2 regions of the Aeromonas genomosp. paramedia genome follow, and region 1 is predicted to be linked to the other one. Evidence: riboswitches for the same ligand, from Rfam matches in the RefSeq annotation. Region 1 holds a riboswitch; the other holds the start of a gene.
What was found. A riboswitch is a leader RNA that binds a small molecule or an ion and turns the genes downstream of it on or off. The one in region 1 is predicted to bind lysine.
Positions count from the first base shown of each region.

Region 2: another riboswitch for lysine. It lies ahead of lysC (lysine-sensitive aspartokinase 3); the one in region 1 lies ahead of HB860_RS08675 (Na+/H+ antiporter NhaC family protein).

Region 1 is NZ_JAAROG010000013.1:6,875-18,324, forward strand. Features, by position in the region: gene HB860_RS08660 (YbjN domain-containing protein) at 124-579, opposite strand; gene HB860_RS08665 (flavohemoglobin expression-modulating QEGLA motif protein) at 739-2,076, shown strand; gene HB860_RS08670 (thymidine kinase) at 2,130-2,711, opposite strand; gene HB860_RS08675 (Na+/H+ antiporter NhaC family protein) at 2,798-4,378, opposite strand; lysine riboswitch at 4,464-4,635, opposite strand; gene HB860_RS08680 (H-NS family nucleoid-associated regulatory protein) at 4,956-5,360, shown strand; gene HB860_RS08685 (cob(I)yrinic acid a,c-diamide adenosyltransferase) at 5,432-5,995, opposite strand; gene HB860_RS08690 (DUF3820 family protein) at 5,992-6,222, opposite strand; gene queE (7-carboxy-7-deazaguanine synthase QueE) at 6,224-6,895, opposite strand; gene queC (7-cyano-7-deazaguanine synthase QueC) at 6,957-7,646, opposite strand; gene HB860_RS08705 (tRNA-uridine aminocarboxypropyltransferase) at 7,675-8,325, opposite strand; gene rrtA (rhombosortase) at 8,291-8,869, shown strand; gene pyrF (orotidine-5'-phosphate decarboxylase) at 8,978-9,676, opposite strand; gene lapB (lipopolysaccharide assembly protein LapB) at 9,828-10,994, opposite strand; gene HB860_RS08725 (LapA family protein) at 11,004-11,288, opposite strand; gene ihfB (integration host factor subunit beta) at 11,445-11,450, opposite strand, start outside.
Region 2 is NZ_JAAROG010000017.1:151,235-162,684, reverse strand. Features, by position in the region: gene HB860_RS11285 (LTA synthase family protein) at 1-1,508, opposite strand, end outside; gene HB860_RS11280 (hypothetical protein) at 1,758-2,852, shown strand; gene lysC (lysine-sensitive aspartokinase 3) at 2,984-4,336, opposite strand; lysine riboswitch at 4,423-4,644, opposite strand; gene argA (amino-acid N-acetyltransferase) at 4,753-6,081, opposite strand; gene msrA (peptide-methionine (S)-S-oxide reductase MsrA) at 6,334-6,966, shown strand; gene HB860_RS11260 (DUF3802 family protein) at 7,243-7,578, opposite strand; gene HB860_RS11255 (GNAT family N-acetyltransferase) at 7,590-8,126, opposite strand; gene HB860_RS11250 (MmcQ/YjbR family DNA-binding protein) at 8,132-8,503, opposite strand; gene HB860_RS11245 (alpha/beta fold hydrolase) at 8,612-9,400, shown strand; gene HB860_RS11240 (hypothetical protein) at 9,593-10,489, opposite strand; gene HB860_RS11235 (lipocalin-like domain-containing protein) at 10,770-11,450, opposite strand, start outside.

The sequences.
Region 1 (11,450 bases):
TGTTCAATCTCCACGTGATGTTCTGCACTGTTGCGCCGGAACGGGGCGTAATTTAGGGGAAAGCCCCGCCGGCGTCAACGGCTTTTTGGCTGCCGCGAACCGTTCGCACATTAAACGCGCAACTCAGTGCACAGATTCCGGTGCGACCTGGATCTCCGGCAGATTAAGGAAGCCGAGGCGTTCACATTCGGACACCACTTCATGGGTCGCCGCCGTGGTGCTTTCGACAAACAGCAGGAACTGCTCGACGGAGAGACCCGCCTTGGTGAAGACAGTGTGGCCCACGACGAGGCGCGGCAGGTTGTCATCTATGATGTCGAGGAACACCTTGAGGGACGGGTATTGCATGTTGAGACGACCCAGCTCGGCCACCAGGGGCAGCAGGGATGAGGGGCGCACCTCCAGTTCGGATGAAAACAGCAACCCTTCCTCTTCCACGAAGATCCGGCTCTCCTGGATGCCCTCGACGGACTGCAGGGAGACCATGTGGATGCCGTGGCACTGATCGCACACATAGTGCTCGATCCGGGCCTGCTGCAGCCAACGCATTATCATTTCAGAGCTGGGGATATTCATCATTTTCACGAACACAATAAGGATCAAGGGGCGCAGTCTAAACCAATTTTCCGACAACCAAAAGCGCACAGGCGGGATCACCCCCGGTCTCGCTTCTTTTTGGCAAGCGCTATGCATATACTCAGCCATTCTCGTACCGCACTCGCCTCCACAGAAGGCCCGATGACCATCCAAGAAAAGTATCGCCTGCACCTCAAATCCCTCTCGGATGAACTGCTCGCCCTGCAAAAACCCATTCGCATCCTGGATGCCATCAAGTGGCCCCGCCACCTGCAGACCGAGTTTCTCGCCAAGGGCGGACGAGTGCTGCCCGCCATCGATGCCGACTTCTATCAGGCCCTCCCCCTCGATTTCGATCCCCGCAACAAATACCTGGAGCTCAAGGAGTTGAGGGACAGGATCCGCAGAAAATTGGGGCCACAGGATGATCTCGGCCGGATCCTGCAAGAGACGGTGGATCAGTACATGGTGGTGATCGAGATGCTGCGCCAGCGCGGGCAGCCGGACTTCCAGCGTTACAGCCAGTTGCTGTACGGCTCGGCGAGCGATCATCTGCGCGGGGATCGCAAGACGTTAAAGGAGTTGGGAGCCCGCCTCTGCGACATCTTCTCCCTGCCCGGCGCCCGCCATCTGGTGCGCCCCTACCCCAAGGAGTTCGAGGGGGAAGCGGCGGTGGCCAGGTTGCAGGGCAAGCTGTCGAACTACTTCAGCGACGGCACTGTGCAGGTCAAGCTGAGCGATGGCATCGTCTCCGATGCCGCCGCAGGGGGGGATTACATCAAGCTGAGCTCCCACGCCCGCTTCTCCGAGCTGGATTTGCAGGTATTGGAGGTGCACGAGGGTTGGGTGCACGTGGGCACCACCCTCAACGGCCGCCAGCAATCCTATGCCACCTGGCTGGGGGCCGGCTCGCCGCGCATCACCGCCTGCCAGGAGGGGCTGGCCGTGCTCATCGAGACCCTCACCTTCAGCTCCTTCCCGGACAGGGCCAAGCGCATCTCGGATCGTGTGATGGCCATCGACATGGCGGAGCGCGGCGCCGACTTCATCGAGGTGTTCCGCCACTTCGTCGAGAAGGGGGCCAGCGAGCACGATGCCTACAAGATCACCCAGCGGGTGTTTAGGGGCGGCATGGTCGAGGGCGGCGCCTGCTTCACCAAGGATCTCTCCTATGTGAAGGGCTATGTGGAGACGGTCAACTTCATCCGCAGCGCGGTGCTGGAAGGGGTGCCGGAGATCCTGCCCATGCTGTTTGTCGGCAAGGTGACCCTGGACGACATCCCCGTGCTCTATCAGCACTATCTGGAGGGGCTCATCGACGCCCCCCGCTACCTGCCCCCCATGTTTCGCGATCTCACCGGCCTCTATGTCTGGTTCGGCTTCGCCTCCGGCATGTCCCTGGTGGACATAGGCCGGGTACAGCAGCATTTTCGCCAGCTGTTCCACCGCCTGCCGGTGGCCGACCCCATCATAGCGCCGGTGGACATAGAGATAGACTGAACCGCTCGTCGACAAAAAAGGGCGCCCCGAGGCGCCCTTATCCATGCTGTGGCTTACCTGTAAGCCCGTCCTTCCAGATAGTGCTTGCGGCAGAGCGACACATAGCGATCGTTCCCCCCTATCTCCACCTGCTCGCCGTCGCGCATCACCTGCCCCGCCTCGTTGACGCGAGAGTTCATGTGCGCCTTGTTGCCGCACCAGCAGATGCTTTTGAGCTCCTCGAACTTGTCCGCCAGGCAGAGCAGGTGGTAGGAGCCGGGGAACAGCTCGCCACGAAAATCGGTCTTGAGGCCGTAGGCAATCACTGGAATATCCTGCTCATCGACGATGCGGGCGAGCTGATACACCTGCTCCCGGGTCAGGAACTGCGCCTCGTCGACGATGAACACATCGATATGGCGATTTGCATGGCGCGCCTTGACCATCTCGAACAGATCGCAGCTGTCGCTGAAGACCTCCACCTTCAGCTCCAGCCCGACCCTGGCGCTGATGATCCCGGCACCGAAGCGGTCATCGATGGCGGGGGTCATGGCCAACGGATACATGCCGCGCTCCAGATAGTTGAAGTGGGCCTGGATGAGCTGGGTCGACTTGCCCGAGTTCATGGTGGCGAATTTGTAGTGCAGTGAAGCCATGATGGGGTTCCGAAACGGGATTGATGGGGGGCATGCTAACCAAAGCCCCTGCCAAAACCAAGGGGCCCGTGGGCCCCTTGTTCTCTTTATGCGACGGCCAGGGCGCGGTGCATCCGAGCCTTGCGCAAATGGTAACCGGAGAAGATCAGGAACCAGAGCGCGCTGACCGTGAAGCCAGCCAGCACAGAGTGCATCAGCCCCATCACCAGGTAACCGAGCGCGGCACCGAAGGCGATGGCCAGCGCATAGGGCAGCTGGGTCATCACGTGATCGATGTGATGGCAGCCGGCGCCGGTGGCAGACAGTATGCTGGTGCTGGAGATGGGCGAGCTGTGATCACCGAACACGGAGCCCGCCAGCACGGCAGCCAGCATCGGCAGCATCAGGCTGATGTCGCTGGCAGCCGCCATGTCGCCGGCCAGCGGCAGCATGATGCCGAAGGTGCCCCAGCTGGTGCCGGTGGCAAAGGCCATGGCGCAGGAGAGGATAAAGACCACAGCCGGCAACACTTCGATCGGCAGGTTGCCATTGGCCATGGAAGCCAGGTACTTGCCGGTCTCCACGTCGCGCACCACGGCGCCTATGGTCCAGGCGAACAGCAGGATGTTGATGGCGGGCAGCATGGCCATGATCCCTTGGGGGGCCGCCTTCATCCAGTTGCTGGCACCCAGCTTGAGGCGCATGGCCAGACCGATGGAGACCACCAGGCTGCACAGGGCGCCATAGACCAGGGAGGAGCCGACGTTGGTGTTCTCGAACGAGCCGAGCACGCTGAACGGCAGGCCTTTATCGGCCAGCACGGCGGCGCCGGAATCTATCATGAAGTAGACGGTTGCCAGGGTCAGGGTGAGGATCGGCAGCACCATGTCGATCATGCCGCCATTGCTCTCCTCGGGCGACTCCATGTCCAGCCCGATGGGACGGCCCTTGGACTCATCCCACAGCTTGCCCTCCAGCGCCCACTGCTCGTGTTGACGCATGGCGCCGATGTCGAGCTGGAAGGCGATCACCACCAGCACCATGATCAGGGTGAAGACCGCATAGAGGTTCATCGGGATCATCTCGACGAAGGCGGAGATGGGGCTCTGATCGGTCAGGCCATGGGCCGCCATGATGCCGCCCACCAGGGCGATGATGTAGGCGCCCCAGGAGGAGATGGGCATCAGCACGCAGACCGGCGCCGCGGTGGAGTCCAGCAGATAGGCCAGCTTGGCGCGGGAGATCTGGAAGCGATCGGTAACAGGGCGGCAGATGGCCCCCACCGACAGGCTGTGGAAGAAGTCATCGATGAAGAAGGCGAAGACCATCATGCCGGTGAGGGCCTTGGCCCCCTTGCGGGTCTTGGCGCGGCGCGCGGCCCACTCGGCGAAGGCCCGGGTCGCCCCGGAGACGCTCATCAGGCTGATGAGGCCCCCCAGCAGCAACATGAACAGGATCATGTTGACGTTGTCCCGGTTGAGCGCACCGTCGACCCAGAAGATCTTGAGCACGGTGTTCAGCATGTAATGCAGGGATTCGAGGGGGGAGAACTGGTTGAGCAGCAGACTGCCTGCGACTATGCCCACCCCCAGCGACACCAGGACGCGGCGGGTGATGATCGCAAGGGCGACGGCCAACAGGGGGGGAACGACGGACCAACCGGAGTCGGCGTAATGAACGATGTCCATGATCTCTTTGCACCTAAAGACAACAGGTGGAGATCTACCGAGAGGATCAAAGAAACAAAACCCAGGGCGGGCATACTCCTCAGCCCCTTCAGGTAGCGCTCCATAGTGGATGACTATGGCAGTCCTGCACCTGTTCGATGCAGAACCAGCAACCCGGTATGATGGCCTGGTCACTTCGGCGCCGACTCCTTTCATCGAGCATCGCAGGCATCACCCTCCGCTCGGTTACTCATAGGCAGCGCGCCTCTACTTAAAGGTATTCGCGGCACATTTTATCGAGCCACCGGGTGATAGCAAGTTTTTTGATTAAATTTCAAGGCTTGTGTGGCGATAAGCGGAAAAATGGTAGTCAAATGGTTCATAAAATACGACACAGTCGATATTTTCATCTACTCGGCACTCATTCGGAAATGAAACTCCTGCAAAGAGAATAAAGCGGGCGTCGTGAATAATTTCCGGACTTTATTTATCTGCCTAATTAATTATTTTGGCAGGCTTGACTTGGTGCCAATCCCCCCTATAAATTATCGAAAAACCAGCCCTTCCCATTAATATTTCTGCTCGCGTGGTAGCCAATATGAACGAATTTCTGAAAATTCTGCTGAATATCCGTAGTCTGCGCGCAGCCTGCCGCGATTTGTCCCTGGAGCAACTGGAAGAGGGACTGCAGAAATTGTCCGAGGTGGTCGCCGAGCGCCAGCAGGATGAATCTGCCGAACGTCAGGCCCGTGAAGAACATCAGAAGAAAATTGCCGAATACGCCGAAATGTTGAAAGCCGCAGGGATAGATCCTGCTGAATTGGTGGGCACAGTTGCCACCGAAAGCACCAAGGCCAGCAAGGGCAAACGTGCCCCCCGCCCCGCCAAATATCGTTATCTGGACAATGGCGTGGAAAAAACCTGGACCGGCCAGGGCCGCATGCCCTCCGCCATTGCCAAGGCCGTGGCCGAAGGCAAATCCGTGGAAGACTTTGCCATCTGATCTGAAACAGGGTCCCGCCCAATAAAAAACCTCGCCATGCGAGGTTTTTTATTGTTTCCATGCCGGGCGCCTCAGCGCCTGTCTGCCGCCTTGACCCAGAGCACTTCCGGGGTACCGGCAGAGACCAGCAAGTATCTGGCTACCGTGAAAAACCAGTCACTTAGCCGATTCAGATAGGGCAGGATCGCCGGGTTCACCTGCTCTTCCCGGCTCAGGCCGAGCAGCAGCCGCTCGCAGCGACGGGTCAGGGTGCGCACCACATGGGCCTGCGCCGCCGCCCGCGAACCGCTCGGCAGAATGAAATTGCGCAATACCGGCAACTGGGCGCTGTAGGCGTCAATCTGTTGCTCCAGCCGCGCCGTCCAGGCCTCATTGACCTGCCACAGGGAGGCATTTTGCGCCTCGCTGGAAAACGCCAGCTCCCCACCCAAATCAAACAGCTCCTGCTGCAGCAATATGAGTTGAGCCAATAATGCCGGCTCATTCTCGAGTATTTCGGCCATCAGCAGACCTATCTGGGAATTGAGCTCGTCAATGGCGCCATAGGTCTCGACCCGCCGGTCATCTTTTGCCAGGGAGGAGCCATCAGCCAGCCGCGTGAGGCCCTTGTCCCCTTGCCGGGTATATATTCTCATTCTGACATCCTGTTAATAATGGGAATAATCATGGACTCCAGTCCATTGAGTTTTATCTCGTACGCCAGTGCCAGGGTTTGGCCCAGCGCACCAGCCGGAAAACCGCTGCGCGCCATCCATACCAGATAGGGCTCTGGAATATCTATGATGCGTCGCCCCTGATATTTACCGTAGGGCATCTTGCCCGCCAGGGTGAGCAATACCCGCTCATCGGAGAGTCTGTCCATATCAATCGATATTCAGATATTTATGGGTCTGGATGGAGAGCCGCCAATTACGGGCGATGCAGGTCGCCATGGCCAGCTCGGTGGCCCTGGGCTTCTGGCTGATGGGCTGCAATGCGATCACCACGTCGGGACGCAGGCTGGCCGTGGCCAGCAGGGCATCGAGCTCCTCGATATGGCGCTCGGTGGCCACCGGATGCTTGATCTCGTTGGCCCGCTCCAGAGCCGATACCAGCACAGGCAAGCCCCCCTTCATGCCGATCTTGGGGGAGACGGTGACCCAGGTCTGCGCGTGGGTCAGGATCTCGCTGGTACCACTGGTTTCGATCTGCACCTGATATCCCGCCGCCAGCAGGGCCGACGAGAGTTCGTGCAGATCGTAGAGACAGGGCTCGCCACCGGTCAGCACCACATGACGCGCCCGGTAACCCAGGGTCTCGAAGCTCCCCAGGATCTCGCCCGTGCTCATCTTGCTCCAGCCGTCGGACTCGTTGGATCGGTCGAGCACCTCGCGACTACCCACCTCACGGGCAGGATCCACCACCCAGGTATGGCGGGTATCGCACCAGGGGCAGCCCACGGGGCAGCCTTGCAGGCGAACGAAGATGGCGGGCACGCCGGTGAAGACGCCCTCCCCCTGGATGGTCTGGAAGATCTCGTTGATTGGGTAGTGCATCTCGGTCACGGCTTGCTGCAAAAGGCGCGGATTATACCCCAAACCGGCGAAAGAGGCAGGATCACAATCCGGTTTTCTCGCGCAAGCTGGCCATGATGCCCACCTTGTCGTCCAGATAGCGCTGCAGGCCGCGGCTGCGCAGCTCGCAGGCAGGGCAAGTGCCACAGCCATCTCCCTGGATGCCGTTGTAGCAGGTGAGCGTCTGCTGGCGCACCGTCTCGAGGTGGCCATAGTGATCCGCCAGGGCCCAGGTTTCCGCCTTGTCGAGCCACATCAGGGGGGTCTCGAAGCGAATGGCGCGATCCAGCCCCAGCGACACCGCCTGATTGAGGGCCTTGACGAAGTCGTCGCGGCAATCGGGATAACCGGAGAAGTCGGTCTCGCACACCCCGGTGATCAGGGTGTCGGCGCCGACCTGGTAGGCATAGATGGCCGCCAGGGTCAGAAACAGTATGTTGCGACCCGGCACGAAGGTGTTGGGCAGGCCATTGTCCTGCAACTCACCGCTGACCGGGATGTCGTCACGGGTCAGGGCCGAGACGGCCAGCTCACCCAGCATGGTCACATCCATCACCTTGTGGGCGGCAATCCCGAGCTGCCCGGCCAGACGGCGAGCGGTCTCGATCTCCTCCCGATGGCGCTGACCATAGTCGAAGGTGATGGCGTGCACTTCATCATAGAGGGCCAGGGCCTGCACCAGACAGGTGGTACTGTCCTGACCACCACTGAATACCACGACGGCTTTTTTCACGTTCATCACTCCTGTTTGCAATTCAGATTCAGGCACGGCGACCTTGGGCAAAGTCATGCCACTGCCGGTTCAACTCGGTAAAGAGGTTCATCAGCGGGGCGAAGCGCTCGGGCTCCCCTTCCCACTGGGATAACAGATGGTAGCCCGCCTCCAGGGTCGACAGCGCCTCGGGAAACGGCTTCTTGCGAATGGAATATTGCCCCGCCATGGCGCCGAGGGTGATCCTCGGCAACCCCAGCAGGGCCGGGTTGCTGTGCAACATGCGATAGGCCTTGCGCCAGGTGCCATCGAGCAGGATGAAGTGCACCTCTCTGGCTTGCTCACTGTGCGCTCGCACCTGCGCCAGGGTCAGGGTCAGGGCCTCATCATCGGGCCACAGCAGATAGCACTGCACCTTGGGGTCGGCGAGCAGGGCATTGAGCCAGTCGGCATCGGCGAAGTGCTCCCCCACGTGAATGCGGGCATGGCTGAGGGAGGCGGCCAGCAGGGCGGCCGTTCCCTTGGGGTGGGCGACCTCGTTGGGATGCTGCAGGATATGGAGCGGTGCGAGGTGGGGCACCTGCCGGATATATTCACACAGGCAGGCTTTGAGGGCTCGGGCACAGCGTGTACAGTATCGGCTCTCTCTGTCGTTGGGTTGTTTCATGTTGTCAGAAAAATCGGGTCTGCTCTGGGTCATCACGCTTTCGCTCGTCACTGCCTTGCTCTTCTTCACCGTACCTAACCACCTGCTCTCCTTCGATCGCGACCTGATCGCCCACGGCGAAGGGTGGCGCATCATAACAGGCAATCTGGCCCACACCAACGGATGGCACCTGCTGCTCAACCTGAGCGGGCTTGCGGTGCTCTACAGCCTGTTTCGCGAATACCTGACGGGCTGGCGCCTGCCCGTGCTGCTCCTGCTGCTGGGGACGGCCGTCGGGCTCGGGATCTGGTGGTGGTGCCCGCAGACCCAATGGTACATGGGGCTCTCCGGCCTGCTGCACGGCTTGTTCGTGTGGGGGGCCATGCAGGATATCCGCTATCGTCGCTACTCGGGCTGGCTCATGCTGCTTGGCATCGTCATCAAGCTCGGGCTGGACTTTTACAGTGCGGGCGAGAGCCCTGTCTCTGCCCTCATTGGCGCCAGGGTGCACATAGAGTCGCACCTCATCGGCTCGGCCGCCGGCCTGCTGCTCGGCCTCTTCCCCATCGGCCTGGGTGTGCAGACCGTCAAGTCCTGACCCCCTGGGGATAAGGGCTGCCACTCATTTGCAGCAGCGCTCAGCTACCCATCAAAACGCAACAGGCCGGATCTGCAATCCGGCCTGTTGTCATTCAGGGGTCGGCCCTTATCGGCAGAGCTCGGCGTTGATCGCCCCCAGCACGGCAGCCGGATCCGCCGCCTGGGTAATGGGGCGGCCTATCACCAGGTAGTCGGCCCCCGCCTGCACCGCCGCCAGCGGCGTCATGACCCGGCGTTGATCCCCGGCCGCCGATCCGCTCGGGCGAATGCCCGGGGTCACCAGCTTGAAGTCAGAGCCGAGCAAGGCTTTCAACTCGCGAGCCTCCTCGGCGGAGCAGACCACGCCGTCCAGCCCTGCCGTCTTGGCGAGGGTGGCCAGCCGGATCACCTGCTCGGCCGGACTCACATCCAGACCCAGGGGCGCCATGTCGGACTGCTCCATGCTGGTCAGCACGGTCACACCAATCAGCAAGGGCGCCTTGTCGCCATAGGGCAGCAGCGCCTCCCTGGCGGCGCGCATCATGCGCTCTCCCCCGCTGGCATGGACATTCACCATCCAGACCCCGAGCTCGGCACTCGCCGCCACGGCCTTGGCAACCGTATTGGGAATGTCGTGAAACTTCAGGTCCAGGAACACCTCGAAGCCCTTGGCCACCAGCTGGCGCACGAACTGGGGGCCAAACAGGGTAAACATCTCCTTGCCCACCTTGAGGCGGCACTCGGCCGGAGAGATCTGTTCAATGAAGGCGAAGGCATCGGCTTCGTGCTGATAATCCAGCGCGACCAGTACTTTGGGGTCTTGCATGTCACTTCCTATGGGTTGTTATGCCACATCCAGACTCGACACGGCCGGCGAGCCGGTCGCAGTCTGGCATCTTGCTCACTCGGGTTTGCGCCAGGTTAGGCTTGCCGCCCCCGCTCGAGACGCGCGGGGACGGACCTTTTGTCACTAAGGGCTATTCACCATCCAGGCCACGGATAGGCTTGATGGAGCCCCACTGCCGGCAGGAGGGACACTGCCAGAACAGCGAATGGGTGGCAAAGCCGCACTGGCGGCACTTGTGGGTCGATTTTATCTTGATCTGCTCGCCGACCAGCTGCTGCAGCAGCTCCAGACTCTCCTTGGCGGGCCCCTCCTCGGCGCTCGCCAGCTGGAAGCCCACCAGCTGGTAAAACCCCTTCATGGAGGGGTGGCGCCGCAGCTGGCGCAGCACCAGGGCGCGGGCCTGGCTCAGGCCGTCGCGGGCCTCCACCAGATTGGCCAGGGCCAGGGTCACGCTGACACCGGCATGATCCTCCACCGCCTTCTCCAGCAGCGGGATCAGCTCCTGGGTGCGGCCAAGCTGCTGATAGCAATCGAGCAGCCTGGGCATGGCCTCGGAGGCAAAATCCATGTCCTGCTCGAACACCCGCAGCAGATCCTTGCTGGCCTCCTCGAACTTGCCCTCCTTCATCGACAGATCGGCCAGTCGCAGGCTGGCCCGAGCACAGGCAGGGTGGGCTGCGAGCGCCCGCTTGAACTTGGCGACCCCCGCCCCCTTGTCACCGTCGCGCAAGGCGTTCTCGGCCTGCTCGCAATAGAAATGGGAGATGGGCTCCGCCAGCTTCTTGCCCTGGAATTTCTGCAGGCGAATGGCGACCTCGATGGCCTTGTCCCAGTCACGCAGCTGTTGATGGATGATGAGCAACTGCGCCAGGGCCGTCTCTTCAAAGTCGCTGTCTTCGCACAGCTCCTTCCAGAGCGCTTCGGCCCGATCCAGCAGGCCGGCAGCCAGAAAATCCCGGGCCAGCTCCTGCAGCGCGAGCTGACGCTGCTCCCGGGTCAGCTGGCGGGCGACCAGGTTCTGGTGGATCTTGATGGCACGATCGACCTCCCCCCGCTGACGAAACAGGTTGCCGAGGGAGAGATGGGTTTCGATGGTTTCGCTGTCGACTTCCAGCAGCTGGATAAAGAGATCCACCGCCTTGTCCGACTCGTCAGACAGCAAATAGTTGAGGCCCGCCACGTACTGGCGGGAAAACTGGTTACTCTGTTGCTGGGTGTCCTGGCGAACACTCCTGCGTCCCATGTACCAGCCATAACCAGCGGCAATCGGCAACAGCAGGAAAAGCAGTTCAAGCATCGAGGGACATTATTCCTTGGCTGGCGACCGGGCTAGCTCCAACTCACGGGATTGACGACGCATGGTGCGACTGAGGGTACGGTTTTGCAGTTTCAAGCGCAGGAAGAGCAGACCGAACACCAGCCAGCCCAACAGGAAGCCACCGGCAAAGAAGAACCCCAGCAACATGGAGAGAGAGAACTCCCCCTGGGCGATGAGATAGTTGAACTGCACCAGCTGGCCATTTTGCGAACCGATGGCGAGGGTCAGTACAAACACCAGCACCAATGGGATGAGGGCCAAGATACGCTTCATAAGATCTCCCTGTCTGTAGCTAATGAGAGACTGATTATCCTTAAAATTACAGGCAGACTCTAGAGCGAATGGGAAAAGACTGCGAGAAACCTGACAAATCACATATCTAAAGACGTAAAAATAAAAAAGGCATACCCAGGTATGCCATTTTCTGCATTATTC
Region 2 (11,450 bases), on a different contig from region 1:
ACCTTGTCCGAGAGGTAGTAGTAGGGCACGACCCCCTGCTTGAGCAGGCCCACCGGCAGGCCGGTATTCATCTCGAACTCCGCCAGCACCGTCATGCCCCCCGTGGTGGGGGAGTGGATGGTCTTGTGCCACTGGGCCACGCCGGCGGGCAGAGAGAGGGTGGGGGCGGGGGCGCAGATCCTGCCCTGCCAGTCGAGCCAGAGGGACTCATATTGCAGGACTATCACCAGATCGAAGCGGGGCGGCTGGCCCGGGGCCGGCTGGCTGAGCTCTGGGGTGCGCTCGTTGATCTGCAGGGGGTAGCGGAAGATGTTGCCGCTTTGCAGCATCTCGTCCACCAGGTTGAACAGGTAGAGGCCGGGACCGGCGCGGATGATGTCCCTGTGATAGTTGACCGCCCTGTCCACGTAGCGGATGTTGGCCCCCAGCAGCTTGTTGCCGGTCTGGGTGGCGAACACGCAGAGCGCGAAGAAGGCGGCGGTGGCGGCTGTGGTGCGCAGGATCCAGCGCGACAGTGCGAAGCGCCAGCACAGGAACAAGAGCCCCAGCAGGGCCAGCACCGGCAGCACGGGGTGCTGATCGAGCAGTATGTGCAGCAGGGCCATCAGGTTGCCGAGATCGTCCCCCCCCAGCGGCACCCCGTAGATGGCTATCTTCATGAAGTTGGCGAGCAGCCCTATCCCCGAAAGGGCCGTAAAGACCAGCCCCATATAGAGGTTGAAGCCCGCCAGGGCGCAGAGGCTCCAGCCCAGCACCATGCTGCCCCAGGCGAGGTAGTAGTGCTCGGGCCGAAAACCCGACCAGAGCAGAAACTCCCCCAGCTTGAACACCACGAAGCCGTGCAGCAGCACGAAGGTGAGGTTGCCGAGCAGCAGGCTGCCCAGCACCCGGGAGCGGTAGCTGCGGCGCAGCCGCGGCAGCAGGGCCCTGAGCACGGCGGCGCTCACCAGCAGCACCAGCAGCAGGCTGGTCATCAGATAGGTCAGGTTGAAGCCGCGCTCCGGCAGGGTCTGCAGGATCTGGCTGTACTCGGCGCTCTCGGGTCTGTCCGCCAGCAGCAGGCCGATGCGCAGCTGATAGCGGCTGTCCAGGGCGTCGTCGGGGGCGCGCAGGGCGCTGTTGAGATCCAGGGTGCAGCGGTTCTGGCGACACTTCTGGCGCTTCTCCACCGCCTGGCTCAGCTGATCGATGCGAATGCCCTTGTCGTTGAGCAGCTCCACCCGCACCTTGTCCCCCGCCTGCAGCGGCTTGAGCAGTTGCCACTGGCTGCGCACCACCAGATAGAGGCCGCGACTGTCGCTCTTGTAGAGCAGGCTGTGGCGGGTGAGGGTGGCGATGGGCTGATCGGCGGGCCCCAGGATCAGCGGTTGTGCCTTCCCGAGCCAGCCGGCGGGATTGAGCAGCGGCAGGGCCAGGGTCAGCAACAGCAGGGCGATCAGCAGGCCGAACAACCACCCGGCCAGAGACCGGGAGAGGGAGGGGCTGTGACCACAGACGGGGGCATTCATAGGGGCTCATCCTTGGAGCGGGCAGGGCAGCAGCGCTGCATCTATTTTGACCCGATGGTGAGGGGCTTGTTCCTTGATGTCAATTTAATGACGACGGGATGAATCCTGGGTGACAGCCTGGGCGTGCAAATTGTGATCCCGATCCGGGAGGGGCACTCATTCTGTGATGAAAGCGTCATCATGGGGCTTTGCCGCTGGTCTGGGAGGGGGGTGCTGTTTAGTCTCTCAGTAACGGTTGGAGGTACATGTATGAATCCCAAGGTTGCGGCACGTCAGGCAAGATTGCTCCAGATGCTGGAGAACGGGGACGAGATCCGGATCGGGCGTGAGCGGGACTGCCCCCTGCCCCTGGCCCAGTTGACCAGGCTGACCGAGGATCACCCGGACGTCGTCAAGGTCTATGGTCACGGGCTCACCGCCGAGGTGTTCCACCTCAAGGTGGAGGGCCATCACTGGTGCCTGAAGCGGTGCCGGCCAGACTCCCTGGTGGCCAACGTCGACGGCAAGACCGCCTTTCTCACCGAGCTGGAGCGGCGCCGGGAGATAGAGAGCCTGCGGGAGCTGCACCCCACCATCCTCTCCAACGTGGTCTGCACCAGCTTCGGCTCCGCCCGCGCCGGGGTGCTGGTCTCCCCCTGGCTGAGGGGAGAGCCGGTGCGCAGGCTCAATGAGCGCAACCTGGCGCAGATGCTGGCGGTGGAGGCGGAGCTGGCCCGCTGGGGCTGGTTTGACTGGGATCCGAGCCCGGGCAACCTGCTCGACGACGGCCAGCAGATCTCGGTGTTCGACTTTGGCTACATGTGGCCCTTCGATCCCCTCCACGAGTTCAACTCCAACGGCCTCACCGATCCGGCGTTTCATGTGCCTGAGCGGCTGGAGACCCGCACCCTGTCCGGGCTCTGGCTGGAGCAGATCGATCCCCTGCCGCTGTTTCGCCACTGGCGCACGCTCTGCCTCGCCTGGGCGAAGGGGGAGTTGCAGTACCTGAGCCGGGAGGGGGCCAGCGCCCCCGTGCTGGCCCGGATGCAGGGGCTGGTGGGGGAGTGGAGCGCGGCGCTGGCAAGCGAGCAGGCGCTCGCCGCCAACTGGTGGCGCGACATGTATCGCAGCCATCGGCTCGACATCCAGGACGATCTCAGCGGCAAGAGCTGCGGCCCCATGACCCTGCGTCGCCTCGACTGGCTGGAGCTGGCGGTGCGGGATCACTTCCCGGCGCTGGCCGATAACCTGGGGTTTGACGAGGCCGGGCTCAGCCAGGCGGCGCTGTTGCTGCGGCTGGGGGGGCTGCGCGAGCAGATCCGGGCCAACCTGTTGCCGACCCGGTCCCGCCAGCCCGCGCGCTGACATGGGGACGACAGCATGACGAGAGGGGCGCATCGGCGCCCCTCTTCGTTGGTATAGGGTCGCCGTGGGCTTCCCCTGATGCCAGCCCTTCTCCCTCGCGGGGAGAAGGGGCTGGCAAGGTTTTGTCAGGCTCAGTCGAGCAGCTCCTGATGGAGGCGGTTGACGATGTGGCCCGCCTCGCTCTCCTTGACCAGGAAGCAGAGGTTGTGGGCGCTGGCGCCGTAGCAGATCATCCGGATGTTGTGCTCGCGAATGGCGTCGAACACCCGGCTGCCCACCCCGGCGGCCTCGCTCATGCGGTTGCCGATGAGGGCCACCAGCGCGAAGTCGGTCTCCACCTCCACCTTGCACAGCTGGCCGAGCTCCGCCAGCACCTTGTCGCCCAGGATGGGCTCGCCGTTGCTCTGGCTGCCGGTGTGATCCAGGGTCAGGGAGACGCTCACCTCGGAGGTGGTGATGAGATCCACCGAGATGCGGTGACGGGCCAGGATGCCGAACACCTCGGCCAAAAAGCCGTAGGCGTGGAACATGTTGAGGCTGTGCAGGGTGACCAGCACCTGCTGGCGGCGCAGGGCCACGGCGCGAAACAGCGGGTTGCTGCCGGTGCTGGCGCGGATCCAGGTGCCACCGGCCGCGGGATCCCGGGCTGAGCCCACGAACACCGGAATGTCCTGGCGCAGGGCGGGTTGCAGGGTGGCCGGGTGCAGCACCTTGGCGCCGAAGGTGGCCATCTCGGCCGCCTCCACGAAGCTGATTTCCGGGATGGGGCGGGCCCGGGTGACCAGGCGCGGATCCGTGGTGTAGATGCCGGGCACATCGGTCCAGATCTCGATACTGCCGGCGTCCAGCGCCTCGGCGAGCAGGGCCGCGCTGTAGTCGGAGCCGCCCCGGCCCAGGGTGGTGGTGCGGCCATCGGCGTCGGCGCCGATGAAGCCCTGGGTGATGACCAGGCTGTCACCGAGCAGGGGGCCCAGGGTGGCTTGGCAGAGGGTGCGGGTGGCGGCCAGATCAACGGTCGCCTTGCCAAAGCGGCTGTCGGTGCGCAGCAGCTGGCGGGCGTCCTGCCACTGGGCCTTGATGCCCCGCTGGTGCAGCAGTTCGGTGAAGAGGCGGGTGGACATCAGCTCGCCGCAGGCGATGAGGCGGTCTGCGAGTTCGGCATCGGTGTGCTGGCAGGCCTGGCGGGCCATGGTGCGAATGTCGCCAAGCTGGGCGTGGATGAGCGCGCTCACCTCGCTCGGGTTGCCGAGCGCCGTCAGTATGGCCTGCTGGATCCCGGTCAGCTTGTCGAGCTGGGCATCCTGCCCGGCTTCGTCCAGTTCACCCTGGGCCAGGCTCACCAGCAGGTTGGTGACCCCGGCGCTGGCGCTCAGTACCACCACCCGGGTCGCCGGATTGGCCAGCACCACGTCGGCGCAATGGTTCATGGCCGCGGCATCGGCGACACTGGTTCCGCCAAACTTGGCGACGTTGATCGGGTTCATTGCATACTCCTGTCTCAAGGTGAAAATCCGGTTTCATCGGGCAAAAGAGAGGAGGAGGCAGAAAATGGCAGGAATAGCGAAGGATCCCGGCCAGAAGCACTCCATCCGCGGTGCCCATCCCACAAGGATCCTGCTGGATGCCTGTGGGATGCACACGACCGATGACAACCCGGGGGATTCAGCCCCCGCAGCCGACGTTGAGGCATCCAGTTGCCTCACTCGTCTCGGCGCTGCTCCCCCTGACCCAAGTTCACCGGACTCTGGTGTCCTCCCTTGGGCTGCCTGGGCAGCGCTCCTCTTCTGGTGCCACCCTGGAAGGTGGCGTGCATGTAGAAATACCCTGCTCTGGATTGCACTGTCAATCGAGTTTGTAAAAAAGTACACAATTGGCAACAACCAGGCACAAGATCAATCAGTTACGAAATGGTCTTGGACAAAACCTTGGAGCGGCGCTGCCAGTTGTAGAGGCGCTGGCGTGCCACCGGCAGATCTTCCACCTCCAGGGGATCGAAGCCCCGCTCCCGGAACCAGTGGATGGAGCGGGTAGTGAGCACGAACAGGCGGCGGATGCCGAGCCGCTTGGCCCGCTCGGCCACCTTGGCTACCAGCTGATCCCCTCGGTTGGAGTTGCGGTACTCGGGATGGATGGCGACGCAGGCCATCTCGGCCATGGCCTCTTCCATGAAGCAGTAGAGCGCCGCGCAGCCGATGATGAGGCCGTCGCGCTCTATGATGGTGAACTTGTCTATCTCCATCTCCAGCTGCTCCCGGGAGCGGCGTACCAGTATGCCTTCCTCCTCCAGCGGCCGGATGAGATCCAGGATGCCGCCGATGTCCTCTATGGTGGCGGCCCGCGCCCGCTCGGCGCTTTCGCGCACTATCTGGGTGCCGAGCCCCTCGCGGCTGAACAGCTCCTGCAGCATGGCGCCGTCATCCTGATAGCTCACCAGGTGGGAGCGCGGCACGCCGCCCCGGCAGGAGGCGATGGCCGCGCGCAGGTAGCGGGCGGTGCCGGACATCTCCTCGCCCGCCTGCTCCAGCTCCACCAGCAGCTCCTCGGCCTGCTCGGGGAAGAGCTCGGAGATGGCCACGCCCTGCCTGTTCATCACCCCCTGGGTGCTGCTGAAGCAGATGAGCTTGTCCGCCTTGAGATCCACCGCCACCCGGCGCGCCACCTCTTCCGAGCTCAGGTTGAAGCTCTCGCCGGTGACCGAGCAGCCGATGGGGGAGATGAGCACCAGCCCATGCTGATCCAGCTGGCGGGTGATCCCCTCCACGTCGATGCGCCGCACCCGGCCGCTGTGGCAGTAGTCGATGCCATCTTCCACCCCGAGCGGTTGGGCGGTGACGAAGTTGCCGCTCACCACGCTGATGCGCGCCCCCTGCATGGGGGTGTTGGCCAGCCCCATGGAGAGCTGGGCGGTGATGTCGTATTGCAGGCCGCCGCACACCTGCTTGATGATGGCGAAGCTCTCGTCATCGGTGACCCGGATCCGTCTGTGGTACTGGGCCTGGATGCCGGCACGGGCCAGCGCCTCGTCGTTTTGCGGACGCGAGCCGAACACCAGGACCAGGCGGATCCCCAGCGTCTGCAGCAGGGCGATGTCGCTGACGATGTTGGCAAAGTTGGGGTGGCAGATGGCTTCCCCGCCCATCATCAGCACGAAGGTGGCACCCCGGTGCACGTTGACATAGGGGGTGGATTGCCGAAAGGCATGGACCAGGCTGGGTTCGCGTTCACGCACGTGTTTCGTTCCATAAAAAAGCAGCAATTTGCTCAATATATGAAAATAAATTCACAAATCAAGACTAAATATTGGTTTTGATGTTTTGTGCCGCCATTTTGACCAGCCGCAGACACCCAGCGCCTTGGCGAGTCGGAAGGCGGTCAGCCCGCTGAAGGGACCGCCCTGGTTGATCCGGGCTCATAACCTGTTATCTTCGGGGTTCCTTTTCGTCAGCCGCCTCGCGCGGGATTTTATTCAAGGACAGGGCATATGGAGCAGATTATTTCACCGGCAGAGGCCCTGCCGGGACGACGGGAAGCGCTGGCGATCGGCCAGCAGCATGCCGTCAACGGCCACCCGACCCAGGGCCCCTGGCCCGAGGGGATGGAGCTGGCCTGGTTTGGCATGGGTTGTTTCTGGGGCGTGGAGCGCCTGTTCTGGCAGCAGCCCGGCGTCTATTCCACCGCCGCCGGTTATCAGGGGGGCCTGACGCCCAACCCCACCTACAAGGAGGTGTGCAGCGGTCTGACCGGTCATGCGGAGACGGTGCAGGTGGTGTTCGACCCTGCGGTCATCAGCTATGGCGAGCTGCTCAAGCTGTTCTGGGAGCAGCACGATCCGGCTCAGGGCATGCGCCAGGGCGGCGACATCGGCACCCAGTACCGCTCGGTGATCTTCTATGGGGATGACAGTCAGGAGGCCATCGCCCAGCAGAGTCTGGCGGCCTACCAGCAGGCCATGATGGCGAGCGGCGATGCCCGCGCCATCACCACCCGGATCCTGCCGCTGGCCCCTTTCTACTACGCCGAGGATTACCATCAGCAATATCTGGAGAAGAACCCGGAAGGCTATTGCGGACTGGGGGGCATTGGCGTCTGCCTGCCTCCCAGCCTGAACCGCTGAGGCGCAGTCTGGATAAAACAGGGGCCATTAGGCCCCTGTTTCGTTTTTTTGAAAGAAATATTAAAAAAAGCGTCCTGGCCGGGAACTTAACCGAACCTCGGCAGACTAACTGGGTAGCTACCATGGACGGCAGCCAAGACCAGACACATTTCTTGCCTCGATATTCATTCAACTGACAAGCGCGATGAATCGGAAGTGATAGCAAGCAGGGCTGCCCTTTGAGGCGGCCCTTTTCATTGCAGATCTTTGCGGGCCCTGCGGCCGCAGGGGAGGGGACTAACCGATGGTGCTGTCGAACAGGTTCTTGATGAGATCGATGAACTCATCGAGGAAGGCGTGCTGGGCCGGGGTGGGCGCCCGCAGCCAGACGGCGGAGAGCACCTCCTCCAGATCGGCCACAACGGCGTCGGCCTCCTGCATGATCATGAAACGCACCTTGGGGTCGAGCTGGGGGTTCTGCTCGCAGATGGCCATGAGGTTGCCTGCCACCCGGTTGCTCACCAGATCCTCTATGGTCTGGGTGCCCGTGCCCTGCTGCTGGCTCTCGAACAGGCCCAGACTCTCTACCAGATACTCGATAAGCGCAATATAACCGTCGCTCTCTACCACCATGATGGCTGCCTTCATTCATCGCTTTGGGGAAATGGTGGGTATTTTAGTGGCTGGCCCCCGCTTGGCAAGCGGCAGTAGAGGCGATGGCGGACAAAACTGACCCCGCCGCGCTCCACGGTTTCCAATCCGGCCTGCTCGAAGCCGTGGCGCAGAAAGAGCGCGAGGCTGAAGGCGCTGGCCTCTGTGGTCAGGCTGTGCAGACCCAGCTGGCTCGCTGCCTGCAGCGCCTGCGCCAGCAGCAGGCCGCCGAGCCCCTGGCGCGGATGATCCGCGCTCACATAGAGCAGGCTGAGATGGCCATCATCGCTCAGGGTGACAAAGCCAAGGGGGATGCCCTCCTGCTCGATGATCCAGCCGTGGTGCTCGCGCAACTGGCTGGCGAGACCCGGATGACGGGCGCCCAGCGCCCATTGCTCCACCTGCTCCGGGCTGTAGTGCTCCGGGCCCATGCGGCGCACCGACTGCTCGAACAGGGCGAGCAGCGCGGGGATATGCTGCTCCCTCAGGGGCCTGATCCGGGCGGGCGCGTTTTTTTGTGTCTGGGGCATGGGGGCTATCCCGCCTTTGCCGACAAGGCCGACGCCTGGGGCCGCTTGGCCTTGGGCAGGCCCGCCACCACCCGCTGGTAGGAGTGTTCAATCCAGCCCTGCCAGAGCTCGGCGTCCAGATCCTCGCTCAGGGTCACCGTGTTCCAGTGCTGCTTGTTCATGTGCCAGCCGGGTTTGACCTCGGGATGGATCTCTCGCAGCAAAAGCGCCAACTCCGGCTCGCATTTGAGGTTGATGGTCAGCGGCTCTGCCTGCCAGTCCACCAGGGCGAACATCTTGCCGGCGATGCGATAGACCAGGATCTCCGGGCCGAAGGGGGTATCCTCGGTGGCGCCGGGCTGGCTGAGCAGAAATTCGCGCAAAAGGGTGAGCGTCATACAGGCCTCCAGGCTGGTCCGATCATGAGAGCAAGCATATTCATCGAGGCGAGGCTTCTGTTAATATGCCCGCCGAGTATATCCCTCAACCCCCCGGGAGCCCATAAGATGTTGTACCACAAGACCTTTGAGCTGGGCCCCGATCGGGATTGGGTGGTGTTCGTGCACGGTGCCGGCGGCAGCTCCTCCATCTGGTTCAAGCAACTGCGGGCCTACCGGGAGCACTTCAACGTGCTGCTGCTGGACCTTCGCGGCCACGGCCAATCCAACCAGTTGCAACAGGTGGTCAAGGGGCACTACAGCTTTCGGGCCGTGACCGAGGACATACTGCGGCTGCTGGATCACCTGCGCATTCCCCGCGCCCATTTTGTCGGCATTTCGCTCGGCACCATCCTCATTCGCCATCTGGCCGAGCTCTGCCCGGAACGGGTCAAGAGCATGGTGCTCGGCGGCGCCATCCTGCGCCTCGACATCCGCTCCCGGGTGCTGGTGCAACTTGGCCGGGTCGGCCAGCACATACTGCCCTACATGTGGCTCTACCGCTTGTTCGCCTTCATCATCATGCCGCGCCAGCACCATCAGGAGTCCCGCAACCTCTTCGTGCGCGAGGCCCGCAAACTGTGCCAAAAGGAGTTCAAACGCTGGTTCCGCCTCGCCACCGAGGTCAACCCCCTGATGCGCTACTTCAAGGAGCGCGCCCTGCCGATCCCGACCCTCTACGTGATGGGGGAGGAGGATCATATGTTTCTCGCCCCGGTACGCGAGCAGGTAGCCCGGGACCCCTACAGCCGGCTCGAGATCATCGAAAACTGCGGCCACGTCTGCAATGTGGAGCAGCCGGATCACTTTAACCGGCAGTCGTTGGCGTTTCTTTCCAGTCAGACGGTCGTGGCATAGGCGGTTGAGTTGAGTGGGGCGAAGCAAAACAGTGAATTGCCTCGTTGTTACAGAGTTCGATATCGTCCATCCGGCAAAAACAAATAACCGACTCGAAAATTATCTTGGGGCTGGAGAGGTTTGAACGTTCCATCCACGATCGTCCGAATACGCTCCGCTATTCGAACCTACGCCTACGCCAGATATATAATTTCAAACGCCATCCTTTATTAATGCTGTTTTATATTCATCAAATAGATTCTTAAATTCTCTTGCGGATTCAGGTTGGCTGAACATATAAACTTCATTTAAACCAGATTTAGATTTCAGATGTAGTTCACCATAACGAACAATAGGGATTTGATAGTTATCCGTAAAACGCTTGTCTCTACTTCCATCTTTATTAGATTTTGCCCACGCATGGTCGACAATCTTTGAGTCAAAAGGTACTTTTTCACTCTCGATGAAATTAACATATGAGAAATCAATGGTTACATGTTGTATGTCAATTAGGGCAATATCATTACTGCTTTCCATAAATATAAATTGTGGATAGATATGTAAGTCGTCACCATTTGCATTTCCAAAATTAAGCGCCTGGTAGTCACAGAGTATTTTTGGACTATCTGATAGCTTTAACCTCACTTCCTTTCTCTCTATAACATTGTTAGCTGCCGTCCTTTCAACAACTCGGTCAGTCCTTCTAGAGGTTGTGACATCCCATGCTTTATCTATAGATATCAATTTATTGAACTGATAGCTTAGTGAGCCGAATATGTTTTCAAGTTTATCTGATATCTGTATTTCAAGTCCCAGTTGGTGCTTTTTAATTTCACTATCTAACTCTGCTGACTTTTCTCTTAGAGTGAGCAAGGCAGATTTTTTAGATGATATACTTCTTTTGAAGAAAAGTTTTGCCGGGAACCAATTAATCCATGCTAGGTTGGACTCAGTGTCTTTAATGTTTTCATTTGTAATATGAACATTGTCTTGTAACTTTCTTCTGCTATGTTCTATGTCATGCAACATATTTTTTAAATCAATCAGGTTTTGAGAAGATAACTTCCCTACCACCTTGCTCTTAAAGTAAACCTTATCTAAGTCAATCATATGTACTCACATGGTAAATGTTGACAATGGAGGTCTGAGAATACTGAGTCAGGCTGTTGTCATATGAAGAATTCACGTCACGGTTGGTTCGATTAGCGAAGCGTAATCAGACTTTCGCGTTTTTCTTGGCCTTGCAAGCTGACGATTGAGATCATATATAACAAAGCACCAGAGGAATCCGATGGAAATGGTATCAAGCACCCACCAGTCTGCAGAGTAAAAAGTCACTCAAAGCTAGGAATTTGAATGACTTTTTGAAGCAGATCAGATTTCAAGACGGTCAATACCCCGTCATCTCCAGATAACCCAGCCCTTGGGCATCTCCCCCCACAGTCACAGCCCCCTCCCAGTAATCGAAGCGTCCCGTCATGGCCTGATTGGGCTGGCGCGCCTGGATAACGAGCTTCAGATCCCCGGCCTTAAGCTGCCACTCGACGGGGTAGTCTTGCCCCTTGGGGCTGCGCCAGGTTTTACCGGGGGTGAGGACGATGGATTCGGGGGCGAGCAATCGGCTGCTGCCGTCTCGTTCAATCAGTATGCCGTAGCGATTCTCCGGCTCAGTGCGTCCTGCTTTGGTGCGCAGGCGAAACAGCATCAGCTCGCGGCCATCTTCAAACTGCAGCGAAAACCAGTCCCAGCCCGATTGCCACTGGGCCAGTACCGAGCTGCTCCACTCGTGATCAAACCACCCCTGGCCTGTGACATTGCGGGTCTCTCCCTCCAGGGTCAAGGTGCCGCTCAAAGTGAGGCGCGGGTAGGAGTAGTAGAAGGAGGCGTTGCCCGGGCTCTTCTCGCTGTACCCCTCTTTGCCTTGCAGCACCACCGGCTTGGCGGCGCTCACCCTGAGGTTCAGCTCACCCATCTTGCTCTGCACCTTGAGGGTGGCGGGAAAGAGCGGCTCCCCTTCAGAGGCGAGCACCCACTCCTTGAGCCAATACTGGCCGCCGCTGGCGCCGGCGAG